One region of the Enterobacter sp. PL_is379 genome, then DNA from elsewhere that is predicted to be linked to it. Evidence: riboswitches for the same ligand, from Rfam matches in the RefSeq annotation. Region 1 holds a riboswitch; each other region holds the start of a gene.
The links. A riboswitch is a leader RNA that binds a small molecule or an ion and turns the genes downstream of it on or off. The one in region 1 is predicted to bind thiamine pyrophosphate.

Region 1 (10,743 bases):
TTGCTGACCGTGTGACAATAAAAAACCGGACGATCGCTGACAATCCTCCGGTTTTGCCTTTTCGTCGCGCCTCGACAATTTTTTATGATGTTGCAGTGCGTTTCAACGTCACTGCGAGGCTCTTCCCAGCCAGCTGTCCCAGTCTTTCCAGACAGGCTGAAGACCCTGCGCCGTCAGAGCGGCGGCGACCGCTTCCGGACGTCGTCCGTCATGCGGCGCAAACTGCTCGAGCTCCGGATGATCGTCGGCGTAGCCGCCAGGCTGTGTTTTGGAAAACGCGCTGACGTTGTTAATCGCAAGCGGGATAACGCGATCGCGAAACGCCGGGGACTCACGCGTTGAGAGCGATAATTCCACTTCCGGAGCGAGCAGGCGAAACGCGCAGATGGTTTGCACCAGCTGGCGTTCATCCATCAGCGAAGCCGGTTCAATCCCGCCCGCGCAGGGCCTCAGACGCGGGAAGGAGATGGAATAACGGCTCTGCCAGTAGCGCTGCTGAAGCCACAGCAAATGTTCCGCCACCATGTAACAATCCACCCGCCAGCTGTCGGAGAGCCCGATCAGCGCACCCAGACCGATTTTGTCGATGCCCGCGCGACCCAGCCTGTCCGGCGTTTCCAGCCGGAAAAAGAAATCCTGTTTCTTACCCTTCAGGTGGTGCCGGGCGTACGTCGCCTCGTGGTAGGTTTCCTGGTAGACCATGACCCCATCCAGCCCGAGGGTTTTGAGCTCCGCGTACTCCTCCTGCGCCAGGGGCTGTACTTCCATATGCAACGACGCAAACTGACGACGGATGGCGGGAAGGTGCTGACGGAAATAGTCCATTCCCACTTTTCCCTGATGTTCGCCCGTGACCAGCAGAAGATGTTCAAAGCCCATTTCACGAATAGCCGCACACTCACGGGCAATCTCACCTTCATCGAGCGTTTTACGTTTGATGCGGTTGCTCATGGAGAAGCCGCAATAGGTGCAGTCATTGGCGCACAGGTTTGAGAGATAGAGCGGCACGTAGAAACTCACCGTGTTGCCAAAACGCTGGCGGGTGAGCCGCTGTGCTCGCTGGGCCATCGGTTCGAGGTACGCACTGGCCGCCGGGGAGAGCAGGGCCATCAGATCCTCGCGGGTCAGATGGCGGGCATTCAGCGCACGCTCCACGTCAGCCGCCGTCTTGCTGTTGATGCGCAGGGCAATGTCGTCCCAGTTAAGCTGCCGCCAGCGCTCGGTAAACGTGCTCATGAGATCGCCTCCAGAAAACCGGTCAGCGGGCTGGTGGCCTGCGCCTGGAAACTGCGCGAGCCGGGGCCGGACTCCCTTGCCAGCAACCCAGCCTCTACGGCCATGCGGAACGCACGCGCCATCATGACCGGTTCGTCGGCAACCGCGATGGCCGTATTCACCAGCACCGCGTCGGCGCCCATCTCCAGCGCCTGTGCGGCATGGCTGGGCACGCCAATGCCCGCATCAACCACCACCGGCACGGTAGCCTGCTCAATAATGATTTCCAGCATCGCACGGGTTTCCAGCCCCTGGTTGGAGCCAATGGGGGCGCCCAGCGGCATGACGGCGGCGCAGCCGACCTCTTCCAGCCGTTTGCACAGGACAGGGTCGGCGCCGCAGTAAGGCAGGACGGTAAACCCTTGCTGCACCAGCTTTTCAGCCGCTTTCAGCGTTTCGATAGGGTCGGGCAGCAGCCAGCGGGCGTCAGGATGAATTTCCAGCTTCAGCCAGCGGGTGCCGAGCGCCTCGCGGGCCAGCTGCGCGGCGAAAATCGCCTCTTCGGCCGTTTTGGCACCGGAGGTGTTGGGCAGCAGCGTGACGCCTGCCTCCAGTAAAGGCGCCAGAATGGCATCGCTGTGATGACGCAGATCCACGCGCTTGAGCGCCAGCGTCACCAGCTGGCTGCCGCTTTCGCGAATGGCATCCACCATCAGCTGCGGCGAGGCGAATTTTCCGGTTCCGGTAAACAGATGTGAATCAAAGACTTTATCGGCAATACGTAACATCTCAGCCCCCTGCGATAACCTGAAACAGCAGGATCTGGTCGCCGTCATTGACCTGCTGATGTTCCCACTGCTCGCGCGGCAGGATCTGTTGATTGAGCGCCAGCGCCGTTCCCGGCTTGAGCTGACGCAGCTTGTCGAGCAGTACCGCAACGGTGAGCCCGTCTTCGCATCTCATCGGCTCATCGTTAAACAGAATGCGCATCGCGGCCTCCACATACCGGGCAGCGGCTGGCGCGGCGTAACGCCAGCTGGCGCCAGCCGGCTGAGCGGGCATCAAACAGCCGCAGCGTATTGCGTTCCGTCTCCATGCCGCTGAGCAGCTTGATGGCTTCCAGCGCCTGCATGGTGCCCATTACGCCGACCACCGGACCCAGAATGCCCGCCGTCCGGCAGTTGCGCGCTGGCTCGGCATCATCCGGCCACAGACAGCGATAGCAGCCCTGCGTCCACGGTGGCGTCAGAACCATCATCTGCCCGCCGAACCCCACCGCGCTGGCGGTGATAAGCGGCGTATGATTTGCCACGCACGCGGCGTTAATCGCCTGGCGCGTCGCCATGTTGTCGGTACAGTCCAGCACCACGTCGGCAAGGGCGACTTCACGGTGCAGGCTTTCACCGCTAAGACGCTCCTGTAAGGCAATCAGCTCGATATCCGGGTTTAGCTGGTTCAGCCGCTGCCGGGTGATTTTTGCTTTCGGCTGGTTGATATCCTCGGTGGTAAAGAGGATTTGTCGCTGCAGATTGCTGAGGTGAACCTCGTCGTCGTCGGCCAGCACCAGCGTACCGATGCCCGCACCTGCCAGATAAAGCGCGGCGGGCGCGCCTAATCCGCCCAGACCGACAATCAGCACCCGGCTGGCGAGCAGTTTTTGCTGGCCATCGATGGCGATATCCTCCAGCAGGATCTGACGGCTGTAGCGCATAAAGTCGCGATCATTCATCGCCAGCTCCTGCCAGCTGTAACAGCTGTTCGGTGGCGGACTGCCAGTCTGCAGCCTGGGTGATGGCGCTGACGACGGCGATGCTGCCGACGCCGGTCTCCAGCACCGCCGGGGCGCGTTCAAGGCTGATTCCGCCGATGGCGACGGTGGGGTAATCGGCAAGGCGTTTAACGTGACTCGCCAGCTGCGTCAGACCCTGCGGTGCGGAGGGCATCTGCTTGGTTTGCGTCGGGAAGACGTGGCCCAGCGCGATGTATGAGGGACGGGCCGCCAGGGCCACGTCGATCTCCATGTCATCGTGCGTTGACACGCCAAGACGCAGCCCGGCTTCACGGATAGCGCTCAGATCCGTTGTTTCGAGGTCTTCCTGACCCAGATGCACGCCGTACGCCTGGTGCTTAACGGCCAGTCGCCAGTAATCGTTGATAAACAGGCGGGCGTTATACCGACGCCCCAGCGCGATGGCGGCAACCACATCGGCTTCCACCTCGTCATCGCGCTTATCCTTGATGCGCAGCTGGAGGGTGCGAACGCCTGCCTCCAGCAGTCGCTCTATCCACGCCACGCTGTCCACCACCGGATAGAGCCCTAAACGGTAGGGGACGGGTGGGAAATCGGGCTGGTACATTACGCCTCCTCTTTTTTGAGGTAGATTTCGCCGCCTTTGGCGCGGAAGGTTTCAGACATGTCCGCCATGCCCACTTCAATGGTTTGCGCTGCGGCGTAGTCACGCACTTCCTGGCTGATTTTCATCGAGCAGAATTTTGGCCCGCACATAGAGCAGAAGTGCGCGACTTTGCCTGATTCCTGCGGCAGGGTCTCGTCGTGATAGGCGCGGGCGGTGAACGGATCCAGCGCCAGGTTGAACTGGTCTTCCCAGCGGAATTCAAAGCGCGCCTTCGACATGGCGTTATCGCGGATTTGCGCCCCCGGGTGGCCTTTGGCCAGATCCGCCGCGTGGGCGGCAATTTTGTAGGTAATCAGCCCCTGCTTCACGTCCTCTTTGTTTGGCAGGCCGAGGTGCTCTTTCGGCGTCACGTAGCAGAGCATGGCGCAGCCGAACCAGCCGATCATCGCCGCGCCAATGCCTGAGGTGAAGTGGTCATAGCCCGGCGCAATATCGGTGGTCAACGGTCCCAGGGTATAGAACGGGGCCTCATGGCAGTGCTCCAGCTCTTCGGTCATGTTGCGGCGGATCATCTGCATCGGCACGTGTCCCGGGCCTTCAATCATTACCTGCACGTCATACTCCCAGGCGATTTTAGTCAGCTCGCCCAGCGTGTGCAGCTCGGCAAACTGCGCTTCGTCGTTGGCGTCGCGGATGGAGCCCGGACGCAGGCCGTCGCCCAGCGACAGGGAGACGTCATAGGCGGCGCAGATTTCGCAGATCTCGCGGAAGTGTTCGTAGAGGAAGTTTTCCTGGTGATGGGACAGGCACCACTTCGCCATGATGGAACCGCCGCGCGAGACGATACCGGTCAGACGCTTCGCCGTCATCGGCACGTAGCGCAGCAGCACGCCCGCGTGAATGGTGAAGTAGTCCACGCCCTGCTCGGCCTGCTCCAGCAGCGTGTCGCGGAACGCTTCCCAGGTGAGGTCTTCGGCAATGCCGTTGACCTTCTCCAGCGCCTGATAAATCGGGACGGTGCCAATCGGTACCGGGCTGTTACGCAGGATCCATTCGCGGGTTTCGTGAATATAGCGGCCGGTGGAGAGATCCATTACCGTGTCCGCGCCCCAGCGCGTGGACCAGACCAGCTTTTCCACCTCTTCTTCGATGGAGGAGGTCACGGCCGAGTTACCGATGTTCGCGTTGACCTTCACCAGGAAGTTGCGGCCGATAATCATCGGCTCGGACTCCGGGTGGTTGATGTTGGCGGGGATAATCGCGCGCCCGGCGGCCACTTCGTCACGCACAAACTCCGGCGTGATGTTCTCCGGCAGGCGAGCGCCAAAGCCTTCACCCGGATGCTGATAACGCAGCACTTCGCTACGGATGCGCTCACGACCCATGTTTTCGCGGATGGCGATGAATTCCATTTCCGGCGTGACGATGCCCTGGCGCGCGTAGTGCAGCTGGGTCACGCATTTGCCCGCTTTAGCGCGTTTTGGCGTCAGCAGGCCGGTAAAGCGCAGCTCGTCCAGACCGTCGTCGGCCAGGCGCTCTTTGGTGTACGCAGAGCTGCGTACGCTGAGTTCTTCGCAGTCGTTACGCGCCTCAATCCACGGCTGGCGCAGCTTTGCCAGACCCTGCTGAACGTTGATGGCAACATCAGGGTCGCCGTACGGACCGGAGGTGTCATACACCGGCACGGCTTCGTTGTCTTCGTACTGCGGATTCTCTTTGCTGCCGCCGATAAGCGTCGGGCTGAGCTGGATTTCGCGCATCGGGACGCGGATATCGGCCTGCGAGCCGGAAATGTAGATGCGTTTCGAGTTCGGGAAAGCGGTGCCTTCCAGGGTGTCGATGAAGTGTTGGGCCTGTGCGCGCTGTTCGCGGCGGGTCAGTTTTGCAGTAGACATAGCTCATTCCAAAAGTGAAGGACATGGCTTGTCAGACGACGGATGAAGCAAGAGAGGATCGCCCGGGGAGCGATACAACAGCAGTGTGACTCTTGTTCCCTTCGCAGGTATTAGCCTGATCAGGTTCCGCGGATCCCGAATTAACGGTCTCAGCCCGCGCTTTCAGGCGCTGGGCACTCCGACAAGAAAAATCCCCCTCGTGAGAGGGGCGAATGGTTGTAAATTACTCGTTAACGGTGAAGAACTCAAGCAGGGCGCGCGACGTTCTCTTCGTTACTGATGTTCAAATCATTGTCCAGCACGAGGGCGATCAGCTTATCTTCCAGCGTGAATCGCTCTTCCAGCGCTTCACCGAGGTCGGATAGCGCCCGCTGAAACTCAAGATAGTTATCGTGATCGATGGCGTTCTCGAGCGCGGAATCATAGTAATCCATGATCTGCTGGGTGTTGGCTTCCAGCAGCGGATAGAGCTTGCTGGCTGCTAAATACGGTGTTGTCCCTTCCATTTCGCGGATAATGCGTTCATAAATATTGAAATGGCCGTCGGACAGATAGTCGACCAGGCCCTGACAAAAATCATCCAGCGCTTTTTCATTCAGTCGCATAAACGATTCTTTGCCAGGCTTAATGCCGACCAGATTGTAATAAGCCACGAGTAGATGCTTGCGCACATGTAGCCAGCGATCCACCAGTTTGTTACTTCCTCTAACGCGCTCAGTCAGGCTTTCCAGCTGGTTTAACATGGTCGACTCCGCAAAATGTTGGATTGAATCTGCTTATCCAGAATGTAACCACAATGCTAACAACATGTCAGTGAAGCGAAGGTAGTGCAATAGATATGGATCGTATTATTGAAAAATCAGATCTTGGTTGGTGGATCGTCAGTCACGAACAAAAATTATGGCTTACTGCCGGGGAAATCCCCTATGGCGCAGCTGAGGCGTTCGATCTTGTTGGCCAGCCAGCGCTACAGATCGGCGAGTGGCAGGGTGAGCCCGTGTGGTTGATCCAACAGTCCCGCCGCCAGGATATGGGATCTGTGCGCCAGGTGCTGGATCTGGATGTCGGGCTGTTCCAGCTGGCGGGGCGCGGCGTGCAGCTGGCCGAGTTTTACCGCTCGCATAAATACTGTGGCTACTGCGGCCATACCATGCGTCCGAGCAAAACCGAATGGGCGATGCTCTGCAACCACTGCCGCGAACGCTACTATCCGCAGATTGCGCCGTGCATTATCGTCGCTATCCGCCGGGAGGATTCCATCCTGCTGGCGCAGCATACCCGTCATCGCAACGGCGTTCATACCGTGCTGGCCGGCTTCGTCGAAGTGGGCGAAACGCTGGAGCAGGCGGTGGCGCGCGAGGTGATGGAGGAGAGCGGGATCAAAGTGAAGAACCTGCGCTACGTCACCTCCCAGCCGTGGCCGTTCCCGCAGTCGCTGATGACGGCCTTTATGGCCGAATATGACAGCGGCGAGATCGTTATCGATCAGAAAGAGCTGCTGGATGCGAACTGGTATCGCTACGACGATTTACCGCTGTTACCTCCGCCGGGCACCGTGGCGCGTCGGCTGATAGAAGATACCGTGGCGATATGTCGGGCCGAGTATGAGTAGTGTTACACTGAGGCCATGACGCTTAAGGAACTGCAAAAATGACCGAACTGAAGAACGATCGTTATCTGCGTGCGCTGCTGCGCCAGCCCGTTGATGTCACCCCGGTGTGGATGATGCGCCAGGCGGGACGCTATCTGCCAGAGTACAAAGCCACGCGCGCGCAGGCGGGCGATTTTATGTCGCTGTGCAAAAACGCCGAGCTGGCCTGTGAAGTGACGCTCCAGCCGCTGCGCCGCTTCCCGCTGGATGCTGCGATCCTCTTCTCGGATATTCTGACCATTCCGGATGCCATGGGCCTTGGCCTGTACTTCGAAACCGGTGAAGGCCCGCGTTTCACCTCTCCGATCAAAAGCAAAGCCGACGTGGACAAGCTGCCGATCCCCGATCCGGAAGGCGAGCTGGGCTACGTGATGAACGCCGTACGCACCATTCGCCGCGAGCTGAAAGGCGAAGTGCCGCTGATTGGCTTCTCCGGCAGCCCGTGGACGCTGGCAACCTATATGGTGGAAGGAGGCAGCAGCAAAGCCTTCACCCTGATTAAAAAGATGATGTACGCCGAGCCGCTGGCCCTGCATGCGCTGCTCGACAAGCTGGCGAAGAGCGTCACCCTCTATCTGAACGCGCAGATTAAGGCGGGTGCGCAGTCGGTGATGATTTTCGATACCTGGGGTGGTGTGCTGACCGGACGCGATTATCAACAGTTCTCCCTGTATTACATGCACAAAATCGTCGACGGCCTGCTGCGTGAAAACGAAGGTCGCCGCGTGCCGGTGACGCTGTTCACTAAAGGTGGCGGTCAGTGGCTGGAAGCGATGGCGGCCACCGGCTGCGACGCGCTGGGTCTCGACTGGACCACCGATATTGCCGATGCGCGCCGCCGCGTGGGCGACAAAGTGGCGCTGCAGGGCAATATGGACCCGTCCATGCTCTATGCGCCGCCAGCCCGCATTGAAGAAGAAGTGTCGACTATACTGTCTGGTTTCGGCCAGGGGGAAGGTCACGTCTTTAACCTCGGCCACGGTATTCATCAGGATGTACCGCCAGAGCACGCAGGCGTATTTGTGGAGGCGGTGCATCGGCTTTCTGCCCAGTATCACAAGTAAGGAGTCGTTATGGATCTCGCGTCGCTACGCGCTCAGCAAATCGAACTGGCCTCATCGGTGATCCGCGAGGATCGTCTGGATAAGGATCCTCCGCAGTACATTGGCGGAGCAGACGTCGGGTTCGAGCAGGGTGGGGAAGTGACGCGAGCGGCGATGGTGGTACTGAAATACCCTTCGCTTGAGCTGGTGGAGTACAAGGTCGCGCGTATCGCGACCACCATGCCGTATATCCCGGGCTTTCTCTCCTTCCGCGAATATCCCGCGCTGCTGGCAGCGTGGGAGCAGCTCTCGCAAAAACCTGACCTGCTGTTTGTCGATGGGCATGGGATCTCACACCCGCGCCGTTTAGGCGTTGCCAGCCACTTTGGGCTGCTGGTGGATGTGCCGACCATTGGCGTTGCCAAGAAACGCCTGTGCGGCGCGTTTGAGCCACTCTCCGCCGAGCCGGGCGCGCTTGCGCCGCTTATCCATAAAGGCGAGCAGCTGGCATGGGTCTGGTGCAGCAAGGCTCGCTGTAATCCGCTGTTCATCGCCACCGGCCATCGGGTGAGCATGGACAGCGCTCTGGCGTGGGTACAGCGCTGCATGAACGGCTACCGCTTACCGGAGCCGACGCGCTGGGCTGACGCGGTGGCCTCTTCGCGTCCGGCTTTTGTTCGTTGGCAGGAAATTCAGCGGTGATTCAGGTAAACTGCGCCTAATTTTCGATTCGAGAGATCATCATGCTACAAAACCCGATTCACCTGCGCCTTGAAAAGCTGGAAAGCTGGCAGCACGTCACCTTTATGGCTTGCCTGTGCGAGCGCATGTATCCCAACTATGCCGCGTTCTGTAAGCAGACGGGCTTTGGTGATGGCCATATCTACCGCCGCATTCTGGATCTGATCTGGGAAACGCTGACGGTGAAAGACGCGAAGGTGAATTTCGACTCTCAGCTCGAAAAGCTCGAAGAGGCGATTCCGGTGGCGGATGATTTTGACCTGTACGGCGTCTACCCGGCAATTGATGCCTGCGTGGCGTTAAGCGAACTGCTTCACTCCCGTCTGAGCGGTGAGACGCTGGAGCACGCTATTGAAGTCAGTAAGGCCTCTATCACTACCGTGGCGATGCTGGAAATGACCCAGGAAGGTCGCGAAATGACCGATGAAGAGCTGCGTGCAAACCCGGCCGTGGAGCAAGAATGGGACATTCAGTGGGAAATTTTCCGCCTGCTGGCAGAGTGTGAAGAACGCGATATTGAACTGATAAAAGGGCTGCGTGCGGACTTACGTGAGGCCGGTGAGAGTAATATTGGTATAATTTTTAACCAATGAGATAAGAAAACTTGAGATAACGCCCGTTTTGTCGCTCCTCGACTCTTCCCTTTCGCCCCTTGTCTGGTCTACATTTGGGGGGCGAAAAAAAGTGGCTATCGGTGCGTGTATGCAGGAGAGTGCTTTTTTGGCATTTTCGTCGCACTCGATGCTTAGCAAGCGATAAACACATTGAAAGGATAACTTATGAACAAGACTCAACTGATTGATGTAATTGCGGACAAGGCTGATCTGTCTAAAGTGCAGGCTAAAGCTGCTCTGGAATCTACCCTGGCTGCTATTACTGAGTCTCTGAAAGAAGGCGATGCTGTACAACTGGTTGGTTTCGGTACCTTCAAAGTGAACCACCGCGCTGAGCGTACTGGCCGCAACCCGCAGACCGGTAAAGAAATCAAAATCGCCGCAGCGAACGTGCCGGCATTTGTTTCTGGTAAAGCACTGAAAGACGCAGTTAAGTAAGACGCGTGGCAGTGAACAGTTTTAGCGAAGGGGCGGCAACGCCCCTTTTGTCTTTCTGGCGCGGAACGCTCGCGCTGGCAGGCATGCTGCTGCTGTCCGCCTGCAGCCACGACACCTCCCTGCCGCCGTTTACCGCCAGCGGCTACGCGGACAACCAGGGTGCAGTCAGGATTTGGCGCAAAGATTCCGGCGGCGAAGTGCATCTGCTTTCTGCCTTTAGCCCGTGGCATAACGGCAATACGTCGACGGCGGAATATCGCTGGCAGGGAGATGACCTGTCGCTGATTGAACTGAACGTCTACAGCAAGACCCCCGAACACGTGAAAGTGCGTTTTGACGACCATGGCGAGCTGAGCTTTATGCAGCGCGAAGTCAGTGGTCAAAAACAGCAGCTTTCCAGCGATCAAATCGCCCTCTACCGTTATCGTGCCGAACAAATTCGCCAGACCAGCGATGCGCTTCGTCTGGGGCGCGTTGTGCTGCGCCAGGGGCGCTGGCATAACGACGGAACGGTAACCACCTGCGAAGGGCAAACGGTCAAGCCTGAGCTTGAATCCTGGGCGACCGAACACATTCAACGCCGTCAGCGTCATTCATCAATGGAAGTGAGTGTGGCGTGGCTGGAAGCGCCGGAAGGCTCTCAGCTGCTGCTGGTGGCGAACGAAGACTTCTGTACCTGGCAGCCGACGGAGAAGAGTTTCTGAGGTAAATCCCCTCTCCCTTGAGGGAGAGGGTGAGGGCGAGGAGGAATTACTCCCCCTGCTCGCGCGCAATCGCGCGATAGCCGAT
Region 2 (10,743 bases), on a different contig from region 1:
AATTCAGGGTTTGCGTGACGACGGCGCGCGCATCCACGTAAGGGTAACATGGGAAAAAGGCGACGCGGCACGCTATATCAATGAAGCCCTCGGGCTTGGCGTCAACACCATCATTTCCGGCGGCGGCGATGGCACCATCAATGAGATCGCGTCAGCGCTGATCGACCTGCCCCCGGCAAACCGCCCGGTGATGGGTATTTTACCGCTCGGCACCGCCAATGATTTTGCCACCAGCGCTGGGATCCCCGAGGAGTTAGAGAAGGCGCTCCAGCTGGCGATCCTCGGCAAGGCCACCGCTGTGGATATTGCGCAGGTGAATGATAAAACCTGCTTTATCAATATGGCGACCGGCGGGTTTGGCACACGCATCACCAGCGAAACGCCGGAAAAGCTGAAGGCGGCGCTGGGCGGCGTGTCGTATCTCATCCACGGCCTGATGCGCATGGACACCCTCAAGCCTGACCGCTGCGAAATTCGGGGTGAGGATTTTCAGTGGCAGGGTGACGCGCTGGTGATTGGCATTGGCAATGGCCGCCAGGCAGGCGGCGGGCAGCAACTCTGCCCGGAGGCGCTGATCAATGACGGTCAGCTACAGCTGCGGATTTTCACGGGTGATGGCCTGCTGCCCGCGCTGTTTACCACGCTGACGCAGCCGGAAGAGAGTCCAAATATCATTGACGGGAAATCCGCATGGTTTGAGGTCAATGCACCGCACGGGATGACGTTTAACCTCGATGGAGAGCCGCTGAGCGGAACACAGTTCCGCATTGAGGTGTTGCCCGGCGCGCTGCAGTGTCGGCTGCCGCCGGACTGTGTGCTTTTGCGCTGATGTTTCACACGATGCGCGGTGATGCCCTCACCCCAACCCTCTCCCACAGGGAGAGGGAGATGGAGGCGTCAGGCAATCGTAACTTTACTGTCCAGATAGACGTCCTGAACCGCATTGATCAGCTTCACGCCGTCGGCCATCGATTTCTTAAACGCCTTACGGCCAAGGATCAGCCCCATGCCGCCCGCGCGTTTGTTGATAACCGCCGTACGCACCGCATCTGACAGGTCGGTATCACCGCCCGCCGCCCCGCCGGAGTTAATCAGCCCCGCACGGCCCATGTAGCAGTTCGCCAGCTGGTAGCGCACCAGGTCGATCGGGTTATCGCTGGTCAGCTTGCTGTAAACGCGGTCATCGGTATAGCCAAAGTTCACCGCTTTATAGCCGCCGTTATTCTCGGCCATTTTCTGCTTCACAATATCCGCGCCGATGGTCGCCGCCAGGTGGTTCGCCTGCCCGGTCAGGTCGGCCGACACGTGGTAATCCACGCCGTCTTTCTTGAACGCATTGTTGCGCAGATACGCCCACAGTACGGTGACCATGCCCAGCTCGTGCGCGCGTTCAAACGCCGCGGAGATCTCTTCAATCTGACGACGAGACTGCTCAGAACCGAAATAGATGGTCGCCCCTACCGCCACCGCCCCCATATTGAACGCCTGCTCGACGCTGGCGTAGAGGGTCTGGTCATATTCGGTAGGGTAGCTCAGAGTTTCGTTGTGGTTGAGCTTCACAAGGAACGGAATGCGGTGGGCATAGCGACGCGAAACCGAAGCCAGCACGCCGTAGGTGGAGGCTACACAGTTACAGCCCGCTTCAATCGCCAGCTCAACAATGTTCTTCGGATCGAAGTAGAGCGGATTCGCCGCGAAAGAGGCGCCCGCCGAGTGCTCAACGCCCTGGTCTACCGGCAGAATGGAGAGATACCCGGTGCCGCCGAGCCGTCCGGTGTTGTAGAGCGTCTGCATATTTCGCAGGACCGCAGGCGGACGGTTGTTATCGATCATCACGCGATCAACGTAGTCATGACCAGGCAGATACAGCTGGTCGGCTGGAATGGTCATACAACGATGCTGTAAAAGGCTGTCGGCGTCTTTGCCAAGCAACTGCGCAATATCAGTCATGTGATACTCCCGTAAGTCCGACGTCGTGTCGGTGTGTGTTTATCCAGTCCCATCTTTTATGGGCAGACTAAGCCTGGTACCGACTTAACAGATTTTCCACCCTTTGCATTTTTTTTCAGCACAATCTGCTGGCTCGATTCGTGTACAACAAAACTGTTACATTGATCAAACAATCGCCGCAAAGGTATTTAAAAGGTATTATTAAATGGTATGTTAAAGGCGTACCCTCTCTGACATGCAGGATTAAAAAATGAAAACGAAAGTCCAACTGTCATTCATGATGTTTGTTGAATGGTTTATCTGGGGCGCGTGGTTTGTGCCGCTGTGGCTGTGGCTGAGCAAAAGCGGTTTTACCGCCGGGGAAATTGGCTGGTCTTACGCCTGTACCGCTATTGCCGCTATCCTCTCACCGATTCTGGTCGGCTCGCTGACGGACCGCTTCTTCGCCGCACAGAAAGTGCTGGCGGTACTGATGTTCGCCGGCGCCATTCTGATGTACTTCGCCGCACAGCAAACCCAGTTCAGCACCTTCTTCCCGCTGCTGCTGGTTTACTCCCTGACCTATATGCCGACCATCGCGCTGACCAACAGCATTGCCTTCGCCAACGTGGATGACGTCGAGGCCGATTTCCCGCGTATCCGCGTGATGGGCACCATCGGCTGGATCGCCTCCGGGCTGGCGTGCGGATTCCTGCCGCAGATGCTGGGCTATAGCGATATTTCCGATACCAATATTCCGCTGCTGATGACCGCAGCCAGCTCAGCCCTGCTCGGCGTGTTTGCCCTGTTCCTGCCGAACACCCCGCCGAAGAGCACCGGCAAGCTGGACTTCAAGGTGATGCTGGGGCTGGACGCGCTGATCCTGCTGCGCGACAAAAACTTCCTGGTGTTCTTCTTCTGCTCGTTCCTGTTCGCCATGCCGCTGGCCTTCTACTACATCTTCGCTAACGGCTATCTCACCGAAGTGGGGATGAAAAACGCCACCGGCTGGATGACGCTCGGCCAGTTCTCCGAAATCTTCTTTATGCTGGCGCTGCCGTTCTTTACCAAACGCTTTGGTATTAAGAAGGTCTTACTGCTGGGTCTGATCACGGCCGCTATCCGCTACGGATTCTTCGTTTACGGCGGTGCAGAACAGTACTTTACCTACGCCCTGCTGTTCCTCGGCATTCTGCTGCACGGCGTGAGCTACGACTTCTACTACGTTACCGCGTATATCTACGTGGATAAAAAAGCGCCGGTGCACATGCGCACCGCCGCGCAGGGCCTGATTACGCTGTGCTGCCAGGGCTTTGGTAGCCTGCTGGGTTATCGCCTGGGCGGCGTGATGATGGAAAAAATGTTCGCATACAAAGAGCCGGTGAATGGGCCGACCTTCAACTGGGCCGGAATGTGGGCGTTTGGTGCAATCATGATTGCCGTGATTGCCGTGCTGTTTATGCTGTTTTTCCGCGAATCGGATAAAGAGATCACCGCAATTGAGGTGGTTGATGGCGATGCCGCGCTGACACAAGGGGAAGTTAAATGAAACAAGAACGTGTTCTCGGGGCCCTTTACGGGCAGGCGTTAGGGGATGCGATGGGCATGCCGTCGGAGCTGTGGCCGAGAAAGCGCGTCAAGGCCCACTTTGGCTGGATCGACCGCTTTTTACCCGGCCCGGCAGAGAATAATGCGGCCTGCTATTTCAAACAGGCAGAGTTCACCGACGATACCTCAATGGCGCTGTGCCTGGCGGACGCGATCGTCGAGTGCGACGGGGAGATTAACCCGGACGTTATCGGCAAGCATATCCTGAAATGGGCGCTCGACTTCGACGCGTTCAATAAGAACGTGCTCGGCCCGACCTCCAAAATTGCGCTTAACGCGATTCGCGACGGGAAGCCGGTCAGCGAACTGGAAAACAACGGCGTGACCAACGGGGCGGCGATGCGCGCCTCCCCGCTGGGCTGCCTGCTTCCGGCCACGCGTCTGGAACACTTTGTTGAGCAGGTGGCGCAGGCCTCCAGCCCGACCCATAAATCCGATCTCGCCATTGCCGGCGCGGTGGTGATTGCCTGGGCTATTTCGCGCGCCGTCGACGGCGAAAGCTGGCAGAACATCGTCGATGCCCTGCCGGGTATTGCCCGCTATGCGCAGGAGGCGAAAACCACCACCTTCAGCGCGTCGCTGGCGGCGCGTATTGAGCTGGCCCTTAAGACCGTGCGGGAAGCCAACGGGATTGAGTCTGCCAGCGAGCAGGTGTACCAGCTCGTGGGGGCCGGAACCAGCACCATTGAGTCCGTTCCGGCAGCCATTGCGATGGTCGAACTGGCGGGAACCGACCCGAACCGCTGCGCCATTTTATGCGCCAATCTGGGCGGCGATACCGACACCATTGGCGCAATGGCGACAGCCATCTGCGGCGCGCTCCACGGCGTGCAGGCGATTGACCCGGCGCTCAAAGCCGAACTCGACGCCGTCAACCGGCTCGATTTCGGCCACTATTGCGAGAAACTGCTGCACTTCAGGGAGCAAAGGGAGGGCGTATGAATGCATTTGCCCAACGTCTCGACAATCTGCACGCCACGCGCCCGGTGACGGTGCTGGGCGCAGCGGTGATTGACGTCATCGCCGACGCCTACGCCCTGCCCTGGCGCGGGTGCGATATCGAGCTCAAACAGCAGGGGGTGAATATCGGCGGCTGCGCGCTGAACATTGCCATCGCCCTGAAACGGCTCGGCATTACGGCGCAAAACGCCCTGCCCGTCGGCCACGGCGTGTGGGCGGACATCATTCGCAACGCCATGGCGAAGCAGGATCTGCACAGCGCCATTGAGGCCGAAAACGGCGATAACGGCTGGTGCCTCGCGCTGGTGGAGCCAGACGGCGAGCGCACCTTTATGTCCTTTAGCGGCGTGGAGAACCAGTGGCAGCAGCGCTGGCTTGATGTGCTTAATATCCCGTCGAACAGCCTGGTCTATTTGTCCGGCTATCAGTTGGCATCGCCCAGCGGCGAGCTGCTGACAGGCTGGCTGGAGAGGTTGCCGGACGTGACGGCCTTTATCGATTTCGGTCCCCGCATCGCGGATATTCCTGACGCGCTGATGACGCGAATTATGGCCTGCAGGCCGATTGTGTCGCTTAATCGTCAGGAAGCGGAGATCGCAGCCGAGCGACTGGGTGTCACGGCTGAAGATCTGGGTGCGGAGTGGCCGCTGCGTTTCGGTGCCGCGCTGATTGTGCGGCATGATAAAGACGGCGCCGCGTGGTATGACGGTAAGACCTCGGGCGTTGTTCCGGCGTTCCCGGCGACGGTTGTGGACACCATTGGCGCTGGCGACAGCCACGCGGGCGGCACGCTTGCCGGGCTGGCGGCGGGATGGTCACTGGCAGACGCCGTTCTGCTGGGGAATGCCGTGGCGTCCTGGGTAGTCAGCCACCGAGGCGGAGATTGCGCCCCGACTCGCGACGAATTACTCCTCGCACACAAAGACGTATAGATCGCTGCGACAGTAGCTGATGCTGTACTCAATCGGCCGGTGCTGCTGGTCAAGCGCGACCTGCTTGATCACCAGCACCGGTATTTTTTCGTCCATCTTAATGTGCGCCTGAAACTCGCTGTCCGGCATGCGGGCGCTCACCCTTGAGCGGGTGCGCTGCGGGAAGATATTCTGGCTGCGGAAGTAGTCGTAGAGCGAAATGCCAATCGCATCCGGGTCGGGAATTAACCCGACCGGGACCCAGGACTCTTCAATGGACACCGCATCGTCATCCACATAGCGAATGCGCTTGAGCAAAAAGACCTCGCTGTCCGGGGAGATCGACAGGTGGTCCGCCACCTCTTCAGGGCACTTCACCACCCGCTTATTGACCCATAACGTATTGGGCTTTTGACCGCGAAGCACCACCTGCTGGGAAAAGCCGCGCGCCTCTTTAAGCGAATATTCAAAGATGTTGTTGATTTGCGTGCCATAGCCACGGGAACGCGTCACCACGCCCTCTTCCTCCAGCGCCTGCATCGCTTTTCGCACGGTAATGCGCGACACCCCGGTTAACTGGCTCAGATCGCGCTCGCCGGGCAAAATATTCCCGTGCTCCAGCATGCCGCTGCGCACCGCGTTTTTTACCGTTTCGGCAAATTTCAGGTACAGCGGCGTGTTATCGGGCGCGGCGATCCGTTCATTCAGTTGAGCGATTAACCGGGTATGCGCTTGTTCCATCTCTGTTTTCTCAGGCGTGGTGTTTCCTGCAAGTATACTGGGTTACCACCATGCATGAAAATGATGAACCGGCCCAATACCGTGACCCACTTCCAGAGTATCGGCTTTCGCCAGCGCCGCCGAGAGCCAGGTTTTCGCTTCGCGCACCGTATCGGCCCAGCCGTCATGCCGTGGACGCAGCGCCGCCAGCGCGGCCGAAAGCGTACAGCCCGTGCCGTGGGTATTTTTGGTCTGCACGCGCGGCGCGGTAAAGCGCACTTCGCCGTCGCGGGTGAAAAGCCAGTCCGGGCTTTCCGCGTCATCCAGATGCCCGCCCTTCATCAGCACCGCACCGCAGCCCATTGCCAGCAGCGCGTTCCCCTGCGCTTTCATCTCACGTTCCGTTTGCGCGTGCGATGTGCCTAACAGCGCGGCGGCTTCCGGCAGATTGGGGGTGATAAGCGCCACCTGCGGCAGCAGCTTTTTACGCAGGGTTTCCACGGCAGAGGCAGAGAGCAGCGGGTCGCCGCTTTTTGCCAGCATGACGGTATCCAGCACCACGTTTTGCACCGCATAACGCTTAAGCCGCTCGGCCACCGCTTCAACAATGTCCGTCTCGGCCAGCATGCCGATTTTAGTGGTATCAATGCGCACGTCGCTGAATACCGAATCCAACTGTGCGGCAACAAAATCCGGCTCAATACGGTAGACCGACTGTACACCGCGCGTGTTTTGCGCCACCAGCGCGGTAATGACCGAGCAGCCGTACGCGCCAAGGGCCGAGAAGGTTTTCAGGTCAGCCTGGATGCCCGCGCCGCCGCTGGGATCGGTGCCGGCAATGGTCAGGGCATTAATCCGCTTCATGCTTGCTCCTCCAGCGTGTAGAGCGCGTCGAGGAACGCGCTGGCAAAACTGCCCGGGCCACGCGACTGCGCAACGGCCACCGTTCCAGCCCGCTTCATCCATCCGCAGGCAGCAGCGATATTATCCAGACGGTCGCCCGGCAGCGAGCAGCTCGCCGCGACGACGGCGGAGAGAGCGCACCCGGTGCCCACCACGCGCGTCATAAGCGGGTCACCACCGGTTACCGTTCGGGTGCGTTGTCCGTCAGTGATGTAATCCACCTCACCGGTGACGACCACAACGGCATTGGTCTGGCGGGCCAGCGCCTGAGCAGCGGGCACCGCGCTGGCGGCGGTATCGGTCGTATCGACGCCGCGCCCGCCTGCGCTCATTCCGGCAAGAGCAAGGATTTCTGAGGCATTGCCGCGAATGGCCGCCGGTTTCAGGGCAAGAATTTGATGGCAAAAACGGGTACGGAACGCGAGCGCGCCAACGGCAACCGGGTCCAGCGTCCAGGGTTTGCCTGCCGCCACCGCGCTTTCTATTGCCCGACGCATCGACTGGGCGCGCGGCGCGGTCAGCGTGCCAACGTTAACCAGCAGCGCATCGGCTATCGCGGCAAACTGCTCGGCCTCTTCGGCCTCGATCACCATCGCCGGTGATGCGCCAAGCGCCAGCAAAACGTTGGCCGTAAAGGTCTGTACAACATCGTTGGTCATACAATGGGTCAGTGGAGAACGGGTTCGGAAGTGGTGTAAAACGTGTAAATCGAGCAGGTCAGGCTGCATGGGTTCGCTCCTGCCTTGCGTGAAGAAGCGATGACCGGGAAGGCATCTGACTTCCCTACGCTGGCATTATCCAGATCAGGTAATACGGGTATTTCTCAGCCTTCACAAAGAAGGGCACCCCGAGTCAAAGTACTTTTAAAACAATGATTTATTGAAAATCTATGTCGTAATTTAGTGTAACCGGGGCCACAGGCCAGGCGCAAGAGGTTTCGATTTATCAAGGCAGCGATCGCGTGATGAATCTCCCTAAACACTTTTTCGCTAGTCTCTTCAACATAAATATTTTTTCCTGGTATATCCCGGAACAAAAATGACCTCATTTCATTTTCATTCGAAGCAGAATGGATATTCGATAATAAATAATCGGCAATAATATATAAATTTACATAAACTGTTATCTGTATTTTTAATGATTTCTCACCCAAACACTTAAACATATTTAATGTATAGATATTTTATTTCTCATTTCTCCTCCATTCATTACAAATATCTAACTCGTTGTAATATATAATTATCTATCCCAACCCTTCTTAATCGACTCGTTTAGCTATTCCTGCTGTTTATGATCCAGATCAATAATCAAAATTACACATTCATAGATAGTTACTACACGTTACGAAATAAGTTATCAAACCAAAATTTTCAACGTAAATCGTGAATTAATTCAGATATAACAAGACGTTGTATCTTCCCGCCAGGATAGCGCCCTAACTTTATTTTTTGCATTGATGATGAGAGCTTTCAAATGAGATTTTTAAATAAATCAACTATCGCTGTTGTATTTGGTGTTGTGTTTGCTAATACAGATAATGCTGCTGCATTTAATGTTACTTCTGATCAAGACAACATTACGATTATTGGTACACAAGGTGCCGGTTATGATCTGGATTTAATGGCCAACAAGGTTATTACGAATCAAAACGATATCACAGGTTTAAAAACTGAAAATACTGATCAATGGAATGCAATTAGCGCCGCTGATAACCTTGCTGGTAGTGCTAAAACTGATGCTCAAACTGCTAACACTAATGCTCTTGCTGCTGATGCAAAAGCTACTACTGCTAATACTATAGCGACATCGGCTAAAGCCGCTGCTGATCATGCTGAAATCACCGCCACCAATGCGAACAACAAAGCAGATGCTAATACACAAGCGCTTGCAAGTAAGGTCGATAAAAGCATTTTCAAAGCCGATCAGGATAGACAAGATCACGCCCTCCAGGACGCCTCTGACAAAGCGACTCAGGCATTTAATACGGGCGCTTATGCGCAATCTTTAGCTGTAGATGCACAAACGGTAGCCGCAGCGAATAAAGCTGCTGTTGCTAACGTCTAGTCACGCCAGCAAACACAAGAAGCGACGATTCAGAATCACAGCGCACAATTAGCGAATCATGAATCACGTATTACGTCGTTAGAGAATCAAAATAACGCTAAGTTCTCTTCTCTGGAGAATCAGCAGAATGAGGATCGCAAGGAATATCGTGCTGGTATCGCTGGCGCTGCTTCTCTTGCTGGTTTGCATTACGTTGATACAGATAACGCGGTTGCCGTCGGCGCTGCCAACTTCAAAGATGCGCAAGGTTATGCAATCGGCTACCGTCATAAGTTCGCTGAGAATGTAGCCGCTACCCTCTCTACATCAGGTACATCCAACGGTGATGAAATTGTTGCGGCGTCCGCATCTTACGGATGGTGATGTTACAGAATTAAAATAAAATGCCAGCGAACCGCCAGTAAGCTAAAAAAACTCGCACATGAGTTTTAATTAGCTGGCTATAACTCTATACAATGCTGCTCGCAAAGAAAATGACAAAGTACATTTTTATTTCCGCTGTTCTATATCTCACTTTTATTTTATTAGGGATATGGATTGGATTGATGTTAGGCACTTATATTTATAATTGTAATTACTGAGGCAATAATGAAAAAGTTAATGATGATAGCGGCTGTATTATCTCTTGCTGCGTGTTCCTCACCTGCTCAACGGATGGCGGATTGTCAAAGCAAGGGAGTTAGTAAAGATGCTTGTTATATAGCAGAGCAAAACCGCACTACAGCCATTAACGCTGCTGCTGAAAAACAGGCTTTGGAGAATGCTGCTCAACTTGCACAATCAGCACATAAGCATCTTCCTGAAGGCTGCACTCAGGTTAAGGATGCTGCGGGTCGTTGTGAGAGCAAGCCTGCCAAAGCAAGCGGCGATTTTAAACAGTTTTCAGGTGAAGCGGATCGCATTATGAATAAGCCAATCTCTGATGCTGCTGAATATCTGCTTTCGAAAGGCTGGAAGCCAAATAAGGGTTCATGGCACAAGGGTGGCTATATTATGCAGCTGGTTGTCGAAAAAGAGAGAGTTGTAAACGCACAATTATCAAAAATGTGATCTTAGCACAACCCTACCACCTGATAAGATTTACGTAGCCCCATTTGTATGGGGCTTTATTTTAGCTCGTGCCTAAATATAAATTTACTCTAACTGCCAGGCCCCGCCATGGATAAGCGACGCTCCCCCCGCCCAGGCAAACAACGCCAGCTCGCGGCCGTCTGCATCAGGATAAATACGGCAGCTGAGGCACGCCTCACCCTCGTTAACAAACACTTCAACGGAAGAGCAGTCAAAGAACAGGCGCAGGTTCAGCATGTCGTTCAGGTTAAGCGCGACGCTTCGGGTACCGCACAAGCCATACTGCGGATAGTGACGCTCCAGCACCAGGCGCTGCATCTGGACATCAACATAGATGCGTAGCCCGTCGCCGAGACGAATGCCGTATTGCTCCGCGCTGCTGTTCGCGCAATCCCATTGCAGAGTGACCTCCATCGCATCGCAGTATTCCACCAGCGTCATCTGCTGGTTATTAAGCGTAGTTATCGGCCAGGGGAACCACGCCCCGCGCAGGGTTTCAACTTCTCTGGCCGGCCGCATTTGCAGATGATTATCCGCACTCAGCGTCAGCTCGCGAGGTAAGGAGAGCATGCCTGCC
Region 3 (10,743 bases), on a different contig from region 1:
CAGCGTGGAGGCAATAAACAGCATGCGAACGTTTTTATCCTGCCAGCCGCTCACCTCGGTGACAGGTTTATCCGTTGCCTGTTCAACGCGCGCCACGGACGGCAGCGCGAAGGCAATCAATGCCAGGCTGATGACAAAAATCCCGGCGGCGATGGAGAACATGGTGGTAAAGCCGTAGTTCAACGCCAGCATGAAGGCCAGCGGCGGACCAATGACCCACGCCAGCGAGAGCTGGGCACGCATCACCGAGCTGAACATCACCACTTCCCGCGCCGAGTTATCCGCATATTCACGGGCCAGCGCGAACAGCTGCGGCATGGCGGTGTTCGCCAGTGACGCCAGCAGCACGCCGCAGGTAATGAGCGTCAGATAATGACGGTTAAAGGCGAAGAGCAGCGCGTTGCCCACCGCCATGGCGCAGCAAAAGAGGATCAGCCTGCGGCGATCGCCCTGGCTGTCCGATCGTTTCGCCAGCGCGAGGCTGACCAGGATCCCGGCAATGGCGTTAACGGTATAAAACAGGCCGACCCAAAACGGCTGTGCCCCCACCTCGCGGCTGAGAAACAGGCTCAGCGTCGGCGCCTGCAGCGCCCCCGCCACGCCCATCATAAAGGCCACCAGCATAAAAGCGGCATACACGCCGTTCAGGCGTCGCCCCATCGTCATCAACCACAGCATGCGCAAGTCCTTGTGAAAGCGAATCAAAATCGGGTGAAAGAATAAACGAAAAAAGCCAGCAAAAACATTTTGCTGGCGGGTGATAAGCACCAATACTCAGTCACACATGATCGAGGCGAGTTAGCGGGAAGAGGTCGGTGTTGTAACGTCCCACTGCATCAATTCTTCTAACGTTTTCAGCCGTTGCTCTGCATACTGGCGGGCCAGCCAGGACGATCCTTTTGTCGCTGAAAAGTACTGCTGATAAAACTGACGTGCGGTAGACCTCTTCATAATTTACCTCCTCACTTCATCGAGGAGAATTATTGGCCTAATATAGGGATAAATAAATTGCTGGTTTTTTGTCAGGAGTTCCCCTTTTATGCCTTCCGGTCGTCTGCAACAACAGTTTATCCGCCTCTGGCAGTGCTGCGAGGGGCAATCGCAGGAGACCACGCTCAACGAGCTGGCTGACCTGCTTAGCTGTTCCCGCCGTCATATGCGTACGCTGCTCAACACCATGCAGCAGCAGGGTTGGTTAAGCTGGGAAGCTGAGGCGGGACGCGGCAAACGTTCGCGGTTGACCTTTCTCTATACCGGGCTGGCGTTGCAGCAGCAGCGCGCGGAAGACCTGCTCGAGCAGGACCGCATCGATCAGCTGGTTCAGCTGGTGGGCGACAAAGCCGCCGTGCGCCAGATGCTGGTTTCCCATCTCGGACGCAGTTTTCGTCAGGGTCGGCACATCCTGCGGGTGCTCTACTATCGTCCAATGAAAAATCTGCTGCCCGGCACGGCGTTACGCCGCTCAGAAACCCATATGGCCCGGCAAATCTTCAGCGGTCTGACGCGGATAAATGAGGAAAACGGGGAACTGGAAGCGGATATCGCGCACCACTGGCAGCAACTTTCTCCGCTTCACTGGCGCTTCTTTTTACGCCCCGGCATTCACTTTCACCATGGTCGCGAGCTGGAGATGCACGACGTCATCGCCTCTCTGGAACGCGTCCGAAGGCTGCCGCTCTACTCGCATATTTCGCGTATCCACTCCCCCACGGCCTGGACGCTGGATATCGAGCTGTCGCAGCAGGATAAGTGGCTTCCCTGGCTGCTGGGCTACGTGCCGTCGATGATTTTGCCCGGCGAGTGGGAATCGATGAACAATTTTGCCAGCCTGCCGATTGGCACCGGGCCCTACTCCGTGTCCCGCAATAACAGCAACCAGCTGAAAATCCGCGCGTTCGATGACTACTTTGGCTATCGGGCGCTGATCGACGAAGTCAACGTGTGGGTATTGCCGGATCTCAATGAAGACCTGAGCTGCGGGCTGACGCTTGAAGGCCCCACCACGGGAGAAAAAGCCGTGGAGAGTCGCCTGGAGGAGGGATGCTACTATCTCCTCTTTGACCGCCGCACCCACCGCGGGGCAAACCAGGCCGTCCGCAAGTGGATCAGCCACGTGTTGTCCCCTGCCAATCTGATCTACCATGCGGAAGCGCAGTACCAGACATACTGGTTCCCGGCCTACGGCCTGCTTCCTCGCTGGCACCACGCCCGCCCGTCGCACTGCGACAAGCCTGCAGGGCTGGAGTCTATCACCCTGACCTACTACCGCGAGCACGTGGAGCATCGTTTTATCGCCAGAATCATGACCCGACTGCTGGCGGCCGAAGGAGTAACGCTGGAGGTCAAGGAAGTTGACTATGACGAATGGCACCAGGGGGATATCACCAGTGATATCTGGCTTAACAGCGCCAACTTCACCCTGCCGCTCGATTTCTCGCTCTTCTCGCACCTGTATGAAGTCCCGCTGATCCAGCACTGCATCGACCGGGACTGGCAGCAGGACGCCGCCCTGTGGCGCGCGGGCGAGATGAATTTAGCCGCGTGGTGCCAGGCGTTACTTGCCGAACAGGCGATTGTGCCGCTGATCCACCACTGGCTGATGATCCAGGGCCAGCGCAGCATGCGCGGCCTGCGGATGAATACCCTGGGCTGGTTTGATTTTAAATCCGCCTGGTTTGCGCCGCCGGAGCCATAACGCTTTCGTAATATTCACCAAATCATTACAATAGCGCCGTTCTCAACGGGGTGCTGCATCACTGATGTGCGCTGAGATAATACCCGTCGAACCTGATCCGGATAACGCCGGCGAAGGGATTTGAGGCTGTCGCTCAAAATCCTTTGCCACTCAACTTTGAGGTGCAAAGTGTTAAAAAAAGTTCTCCCCCTGCTGGCGCTTTTTGCGCTGCCTGCTTTTGCGAAGCCCGTCCTGACGGTCTACACCTATGACTCCTTCTCTGCCGACTGGGGCCCTGGCCCGGTAGTCAAAAAAGCCTTTGAAGCCGACTGCAACTGCGAGCTGAAGTTCGTCGCGCTGGAAGATGGCGTGTCGCTGCTCAACCGCCTGCGTATGGAAGGGAAAAACAGCAAGGCTGACGTGGTGCTCGGGCTGGATAACAACCTGCTGGACGCCGCCTCGCAGACCAAACTGTTTGCCAAAAGCGGCGTCGCGGCAGATGCCGTTAATGTGCCTGGCGGCTGGAAGAACGACACCTTTGTGCCGTTCGATTACGGCTACTTTGCTTTTGTTTATGACAAAAATAAGCTGAAAAACCCGCCGAAGAGTCTGAAAGAGCTGGTGGAAAGTGACCAGAGATGGCGCGTGATTTATGAAGATCCGCGGACCAGCACGCCGGGCCTCGGTCTGCTGCTGTGGATGCAAAAGGTTTACGGGGATAAGGCGCCGGAAGCGTGGCAGAAGCTGGCCGCCAAAACCGTCACCGTGACCAAGGGCTGGAGCGAAGCCTATGGTCTGTTCCTGAAAGGCGAAAGCGACCTGGTGCTGAGCTACACCACCTCTCCGGCCTACCACATTATCGCCGAGAAGAAAGACAACTACGCTGCGGCGAATTTCGCTGAAGGGCACTATCTGCAGGTGGAAGTGGCCGCGCGTACCGCCGCCAGCAAACAGCCGGAGCTGGCCGAGAAGTTCCTGAAGTTCATGGTTTCACCGGCGTTCCAGAATGCCATTCCCCCAGGCAACTGGATGTATCCGGTCACTGGCGTTGCGCTGCCAGCAGGTTTTGAGCAGCTGACCAAACCAACAACCTCGCTGGAGTTTACGCCGCAGCAGGTCGCCGCGCAGCGTGCCGCATGGGTAAGTGAATGGCAACGCGCCGTCAGCCGCTAATTCCCGGCTGGCTACTTCCCGGGCTGCTCGCCGCCATAGTGATGGTGGTGGTCAGCCTGGGGGCTTTTCTTGCTCTGTGGTTCAACGCGCCAGAGAGCGATCTGCTCGCCCTCTGGCACGACAGCTACCTCTGGCACGTTATTCGGTTCTCCTTCTGGCAGGCGTCGCTTTCTGCCCTGCTGTCGGTGATCCCGGCCATTTTTCTGGCGCGCGCCCTGTATCGGCGGCGTTTCCCCGGCAGGCAGGCCCTGCTGCGCCTGTGCGCCATGACGCTGATCCTGCCCGTGCTGGTGGCGGTATTCGGCATTTTGAGCGTTTACGGTCGCCAGGGCTGGCTGGCATCGCTGTTCGGCCAGCTTGGTCTGGAATGGTCATTCTCGCCTTACGGGCTGCAGGGCATCCTGCTGGCACACGTCTTTTTCAATATGCCGATGGCAACGCGTCTCTTTTTGCAGGCTCTGGAGAACATTCCCGGCGAGCAGCGCCAGGTTGCCGCCCAGCTCGGCATGCGCGGCGTGTCGTTCTTCCGCTTTGTCGAATGGCCGTGGCTGCGCCGCCAGATCCCGCCCGTGGCGGCATTAATCTTCATGCTCTGCTTTGCCAGCTTTGCCACCGTGCTGTCGCTCGGCGGTGGGCCGCAGGCCACCACCATTGAGCTGGCGATTTACCAGGCGCTGAGTTACGACTACGATCCCGGTCGCGCTGCGCTGCTGGCGATAGTCCAGATGTCGTGCTGCCTTGCCCTGGTACTGTTGAGCCAGCGGCTGAGTAAAGCCATTCCCGCTGGCAGTCATCAAATAACCGGCTGGCGCGATCCGCAGGACAGCCTGCACAGCCGCGTCAGCGATTTTGTCCTGATCGGGCTGGCACTCCTGCTTCTGTTGCCGCCGCTGCTGGCCGTTATCGTTGACGGACTGAACCTCAATCTCCTGTCTGTCCTGCAACAGCCCGTCCTCTGGCAAGCCACCTGGACCTCGCTGCGTATCGCGCTGGCTGCCGGATTACTGTGCGTCATCCTGACCATGATGCTGCTGTGGAGCAGCCGTGAGCTTTACGCCCGCCAGGCGCAAAAAGCCGGACAAATGCTGGAGCTGACGGGCATGCTGATTCTGGCGATGCCGGGGATCGTGCTGGCGACAGGCTTCTTTTTGCTGTTCAACAGCACCATCGGCCTGCCGGAAAGCGCCGACGGCATCGTGATCTTTACCAACGCCTTAATGGCCATCCCTTATGCGCTCAAGGTGCTGGAAAACCCGATGCGCGACGTCAACAGCCGCTACGGTTTGCTGTGCCAGTCGCTGGGCATGCAGGGCTGGCAGCGGCTGAAGGTGGTCGAACTGCGCGCGCTAAAACGTCCGCTGGCACAGGCGCTGGCGTTTGCCTGCGTGCTCTCTATTGGAGACTTTGGGGTCGTGGCGCTGTTCGGCAATGACGATTTCCGCACGCTGCCCTACTGGCTCTATCAGCAAATCGGCTCTTACCGCAGTCAGGACGGCGCGGTCACCGCGCTGTTACTGCTGCTGCTGTGCTTTGCCTTATTTACCGTTATCGAGAAACTTCCGGGGCGTGATGTTAAAACTGACTGATGTAACCTGGCTTTACCAGCATCTGCCGATGCGCTTCACGCTCTCCGTGCGCCAGGGAGAGATGATCGCCGTGCTTGGCCCAAGCGGCGCAGGAAAAAGCACGCTGCTTAATCTCGTTGCAGGTTTTCTGCAGCCGGCAAGTGGCTCGATCGTCATAGATAACCGGGATCATACCCACACGCCGCCCGCAAAACGTCCTGTCTCAATGCTGTTTCAGGAAAACAACCTTTTTACCCACCTGACGGTGCGGCAAAACATCGCGCTGGGAATGCACCCGGGACTCAGGCTGAACGATGACCAGCGCGATAAGCTGGAGATCATTGCCGCACAGATGGGGATCACCGGGTTTATCGACAGGCTGCCGGGCGAGCTCTCCGGCGGCCAGCGTCAGCGCGTGGCGCTGGCACGTTGTCTGGTGCGCGAACAGCCGATACTGCTGCTGGATGAGCCGTTCTCGGCGCTCGATCCCGCGCTGCGTCAGGAGATGCTGGCCCTGGTGCAGGAGGTCTGTCAGCGCCAGCAGCTGACGATGCTGATGGTTTCGCACAGTATTGAGGATGCCGCACGGATTGCGCCGCGATCGGTGGTCGTTGCTGAAGGGCGAATTGCGTGGGATGGGAAGACGGAAGAGCTGCTCAGTGGTCAAGCGGGGGCGTCTTCACTGTTGGGCATTCGCGCGGTCTGATGCCCTCTCCCACATGGAGAGGGAAATAGTCCTTAACGACTGACCACTTTCAATAAAATCTCACCGTACACCGGCATCAGCGGGTGACGAATCAGCGCCACCAGCGCCACCGCCGCCACGCCCAGCGTCAGTGGGGCAAGCCAGAGCAGGCGAGTACGCGGGAGGTAGCGCGTCAGGCGATCGATATTCGCTTTCCCGCTGCGCCACAGCCGCCAGCAGAGCCATGCCGCCAGCCACAGTAGCACAGCCGTGCCCAGCAGCAGCCACTTAAACTCACCGCTTTGCATACCGTCAGGAATATCAATGGCAGCACCTGCGAGGATCCCCGGCAGGAAGTAGAACGGCGGCCAGAAGACGCAGCCGATAATGTTCGGCACCACGAATTTCGCGACGGGCAGATCCAGCATCCCCGCCACCATCGGCACCAGCGGACGCGTTGGCCCAACGAAGCGGCCGACGAGGATGGTAAACATACTGTGCTGGTGCAGCGCATGCTCGGTCTTATCCAGCAAGGCTTTGTTCTTTTTCATAAACGACCAGCGGTGCAGCGGCTTCTTAAAGCGCCAGCCCAGCCAGAAGGAGATCCAGTCACCCAGCAGGCAGCCGATAATCCCGGCCAGCCACGCCTGCCAGAAATTGACCTCGCCGCTGCCGATCAGCGCGCCAAGCCCCGCCATCATCACGGTGCCGGGCAGGATCAGCCCAACCAGCGCCAGCGACTCCAGAAACGCCACCAGCGCCACGGCGATGAGTGAGTACATAACGGACTGGGTAATAAAATGTTCCAGCAATGCCTGCATAACTATTCCGGTCAGAAAACGAATCAGCGATTCTGCTTAGCGCCCCGCACCGCGTCAAGGCAACAATTGTCTGAATAGTTTACAGGTTGCTTCCCGCATTCACCTGTTTGTTTATCTTTTTTTACCGTTTATTCACATCCCGCGCGGAATTCACTCGGGCTGGCACCGGTACATTTTTTAAATACCCGGGAGAAATAGAGCTGATCCTCAAAGCCCACGTTGCGCCCCACGGTGGCGATGGGCATCCGGGTGGTGCTGAGCAGCAGCTTCGCCTGGCTGATCCGCTGGTCCTCGCGCCAGCTCAACACGCTAACGCCCAGCTGCTGGCGAAACAGATGCGACAGACGCGACGGCGAAAGGCAGACGTGCTGGGCAACGCTGGCGATATCAAACTGGCTGTCAGCAAGGTGGTCGCTGATGTACTGGCAGGCGTCGCGCACGCGGTTATCCAGCGGCGGGTTAAGCGACTCGTTAATTGCCTCCATCCGTCGCAGCAGCAGCTGTTCGAGCAGGTTAATCGCCAGCAGTTCAGCGTAACGACCACCGGCCTGTCCCGCCTCGATAATCTGCGCAAAAAGCTCGCGAAACTGCGCCAGATGAACCTCATCCGGGCGATAAAAACCGGTGTGCGCAAAAATAGCCGGCCAGGAAAGCCACTCCTGCCAGTAGGCGCGCGGACGGAAGTAGACCCACTGGTGATACCACTCTTTGGCATCCGGATGACGGCCATAGTGGTGGATCTCCCCCGGCGGGAACAGCAGGATATCGCCGGGGCGGCAGACAAACTGCTGGTCACCGTTCTTGATGATCCCTTCCCCTCGCACGGTCAGGTTGAGGATATATCCTTTCATCCCAAGCGGTCGGTCGACGTAAAAGTCGAGATATCCCTCAGCCTCGATAGGGGTCAGTCCCGCCACAAGGTGCGCGTTAAACGAGTATCCCGGCAGCAGGGGATCGTTTTGCGTTTCGGCCATAGATTCAGTTCTCCCAAGGGTCTTGAAGGAAACCAATTGTCCATATCATTAAAAGCAGCTTAAAAATGGCCCGCGAAAAGATCCAAAAAGCATCACGCCGCTTTTACGTCCGCCATGTTTCAGCCTTTCCCCCTGATTTCTCCGCCTGAGCAGGCAGACAAGCAGTAACAAAAGTGTCTATAAGTGCGGCAGAAATGTCCACATTGAATATTTGCACGGCGTCACACTTTCCGTTGCAACAGCAATTTAGTCCATAAGATTAGCGGATCCTGCCTGACGACTTTTGTCCCCAGTCTCTAATGTTCTTCCATACCTCTTTTTTCGATGGAGCAACACCATGGCAATTGCGATTGGCCTCGATTTTGGCAGCGACTCGGTTCGCGCGCTGGCAGTGGACTGTACGTCCGGCCAGGAGATAGCAACCAGCGTTGAGTGGTACCCGCGCTGGCAAGAGGGGCGCTACTGCGATGCGCCAAACAACCAGTTCCGCCACCACCCGCGTGACTACATTGAGTCGATGGAAGCGGCGATCAAAACCGTCCTGGCTGAACTAACCGACGCCCAGCGGGCTGAGATTGTCGGCATTGGCGTCGACAGCACCGGCTCCACGCCAGCCCCTGTGGATGCCGAAGGCCGCGTGCTGGCGCTGCGTCCTGAGTTTGCCGACAACCCGAACGCCATGTTCGTGCTGTGGAAAGACCATACCGCCGTGGAAGAGGCCGAAGCCATCACCCGCCTGTGCCATCAGCCGGGCAAAACGGACTACTCGCGCTACATCGGCGGAATTTATTCCAGCGAATGGTTCTGGGCCAAGATCCTCCACGTCACCCGTGCCGACGCAACCGTTGCTCAGGCTGCGGCGTCATGGGTTGAGCTATGCGACTGGGTGCCTGCCCTGCTCTCCGGCACCACGCGTCCACAGGATATCCGCCGCGGTCGCTGCAGTGCCGGGCATAAATCCCTGTGGCATGAAAGCTGGGGCGGCCTGCCTCCGGTCGCGTTCTTTGATGAGCTCGACCCGATCATCAACAAGAGCCTGACATACCCGCTGTTTACCGACACCTTTACCGCCGATATTCCCGTTGGCACCCTCTGTGAGGAGTGGGCGACGCGTCTCGGTCTGCCGCAGAACGTGGCGATCTCCGGCGGCGCGTTTGATTGCCATATGGGCGCCGTGGGCGCGGGCGCGCAGCCAAACACGCTGGTCAAAGTCATCGGGACCTCCACCTGCGACATCCTGACGGCGGATAAAGCCACCGTCGGCGACCGCGCGGTAAAAGGCATCTGCGGCCAGGTGGACGGCAGCGTGGTGCCGGACTTTATTGGCCTCGAAGCCGGTCAGTCCGCGTTTGGCGATATCTACGCCTGGTTTGGCCGCGTGCTGGGCTGGCCGCTGGATCGGCTGGCGGCGGCGCATCCTGAACTGAAAACCCAGATAGCAGAGAGCAAAAAGCAGCTTCTGCCGCAGCTCACCGAAGCCTGGGCAAAAAATCCGTCTCTCGAACACCTGCCGGTGGTGCTGGACTGGTTTAACGGTCGCCGCACGCCGTTTGCCAACCAGCGCCTGAAAGGGGTGATCGCGGATCTCAATCTGGCGACCGACGCGCCTGCGCTGTTCGGCGGACTGATTGCCGCCACTGCCTTTGGTGCCCGCGCCATTATGGAGTGCTTCACCGAGCAGGGCATCGACGTGAACAACGTGATGGCGCTGGGCGGCATCGCCCGTAAAAACCCGGTGATCATGCAGGCCTGCTGCGACGTGCTGAACCGTCCGCTGCAGATTGTGGCCTCCGATCAGTGCTGCGCGCTGGGCGCGGCGATTTTCGCCGCCGTAGCCGCTGGTGTCCACGCCGACATTCCGACCGCGCAGCAGCATATGGCGAGCGCCGTCGAAAACACCCTTCAGCCGCGAGCCCAGCAGGCACAACGCTTTGAACAGCTTTATCAGCGCTACCAGCAGTGGGCAAAAAGCGCCGAACTTCACTATCTCCCTGTCGCCGCCCCGGCCAAAAGCACCGCGGACACTACGGCAACCCTGACCCATTAAGGACACGATGATGACCATTTTTAATAATTATGAAGTGTGGTTTGTGATTGGCAGCCAGCATCTGTACGGACCGGAAGCACTGCAGCAGGTAACGAAACACGCGGAGCACGTCGTTAACGCGCTGAACGCGGAAGCCAAACTGCCGTGCAAGCTGGTGCTGAAACCGCTGGGCACCACGCCGGATGAAATTACCCACATCTGCCGCGACGCCAACTACGACGATAAATGCGCCGGCCTGGTGGTGTGGCTGCACACCTTCTCACCCGCCAAAATGTGGATCAACGGCCTGTCTATCCTCAACAAACCGCTGCTGCAGTTCCATACCCAGTTCAACGCCTCCCTGCCGTGGGACAGCATCGACATGGACTTTATGAACCTGAACCAGACCGCGCACGGCGGCCGCGAGTTCGGCTTCATCGGCGCGCGTATGCGTCAGCAGCACGCAGTAGTCACCGGCCACTGGCAGGACGGCAAGGCGCAACAGCGTATCGGCTCCTGGATGCGTCAGGCGGTCTCTAAACAGGACACCCGCCACCTGAAAGTGGTACGTTTCGGGGACAACATGCGTGAAGTGGCGGTCACCGACGGCGACAAAGTGGCCGCACAGATCAAGTTCGGCTTCTCCGTGAATACCTGGGCCGTGGGTGACCTGGTGCAGGTGGTGAATGAAATCAGCGACGGCGACGTGAGCGCGCTGGTGGACGAGTACGAAAGCAGCTACCGCCTGACGCCTGCGGCACAAATTAACGGCGACAAGCGCCAGAACGTGCTGGACGCGGCGCGCATCGAGCTGGGCATGAAGCG

Region 2: another riboswitch for thiamine pyrophosphate. It lies ahead of thiM (hydroxyethylthiazole kinase); the one in region 1 lies ahead of thiC (phosphomethylpyrimidine synthase ThiC).
Region 3: another riboswitch for thiamine pyrophosphate. It lies ahead of thiB (thiamine ABC transporter substrate binding subunit); the one in region 1 lies ahead of thiC (phosphomethylpyrimidine synthase ThiC).

Annotation. Positions count from the first base shown of each region.
Region 1 is NZ_JBVPGT010000014.1:3,290-14,032, reverse strand. It holds gene thiH (2-iminoacetate synthase ThiH) at 109-1,236, opposite strand; gene thiG (thiazole synthase) at 1,233-2,003, opposite strand; gene thiS (sulfur carrier protein ThiS) at 2,005-2,205, opposite strand; gene AC0TOY_RS00415 (HesA/MoeB/ThiF family protein) at 2,189-2,944, opposite strand; gene thiE (thiamine phosphate synthase) at 2,937-3,572, opposite strand; gene thiC (phosphomethylpyrimidine synthase ThiC) at 3,572-5,467, opposite strand; TPP riboswitch at 5,547-5,658, opposite strand; gene AC0TOY_RS00400 (Rsd/AlgQ family anti-sigma factor) at 5,713-6,210, opposite strand; gene nudC (NAD(+) diphosphatase) at 6,306-7,079, shown strand; gene hemE (uroporphyrinogen decarboxylase) at 7,118-8,182, shown strand; gene nfi (deoxyribonuclease V) at 8,192-8,863, shown strand; gene AC0TOY_RS00380 (YjaG family protein) at 8,905-9,495, shown strand; gene hupA (nucleoid-associated protein HU-alpha) at 9,682-9,954, shown strand; gene AC0TOY_RS00370 (DUF1481 domain-containing protein) at 9,966-10,658, shown strand; gene purD (phosphoribosylamine--glycine ligase) at 10,705-10,743, opposite strand, start outside.
Region 2 is NZ_JBVPGT010000023.1:90,766-101,508, forward strand. It holds gene yegS (lipid kinase YegS) at 1-829, shown strand, start outside; gene fbaB (class I fructose-bisphosphate aldolase) at 898-1,950, opposite strand; gene AC0TOY_RS05210 (nucleoside permease) at 2,201-3,478, shown strand; gene AC0TOY_RS05215 (ADP-ribosylglycohydrolase family protein) at 3,475-4,479, shown strand; gene AC0TOY_RS05220 (PfkB family carbohydrate kinase) at 4,476-5,429, shown strand; gene AC0TOY_RS05225 (GntR family transcriptional regulator) at 5,403-6,149, opposite strand; gene thiD (bifunctional hydroxymethylpyrimidine kinase/phosphomethylpyrimidine kinase) at 6,192-6,992, opposite strand; gene thiM (hydroxyethylthiazole kinase) at 6,989-7,759, opposite strand; TPP riboswitch at 7,795-7,891, opposite strand; gene AC0TOY_RS05240 (hypothetical protein) at 8,505-9,095, shown strand; gene AC0TOY_RS05245 (YadA C-terminal domain-containing protein) at 9,279-9,458, shown strand; gene AC0TOY_RS05250 (hypothetical protein) at 9,684-10,145, shown strand; gene AC0TOY_RS05255 (glycoside hydrolase family 32 protein) at 10,230-10,743, opposite strand, start outside.
Region 3 is NZ_JBVPGT010000032.1:363,861-374,603, reverse strand. It holds gene AC0TOY_RS20625 (sugar efflux transporter) at 1-678, opposite strand, end outside; gene sgrT (glucose uptake inhibitor SgrT) at 799-951, opposite strand; gene sgrR (HTH-type transcriptional regulator SgrR) at 1,040-2,695, shown strand; TPP riboswitch at 2,732-2,832, shown strand; gene thiB (thiamine ABC transporter substrate binding subunit) at 2,864-3,847, shown strand; gene thiP (thiamine/thiamine pyrophosphate ABC transporter permease ThiP) at 3,823-5,433, shown strand; gene thiQ (thiamine ABC transporter ATP-binding protein ThiQ) at 5,417-6,118, shown strand; gene AC0TOY_RS20595 (DedA family protein) at 6,151-6,918, opposite strand; gene araC (arabinose operon transcriptional regulator AraC) at 7,047-7,892, opposite strand; gene araB (ribulokinase) at 8,230-9,939, shown strand; gene araA (L-arabinose isomerase) at 9,950-10,743, shown strand, end outside.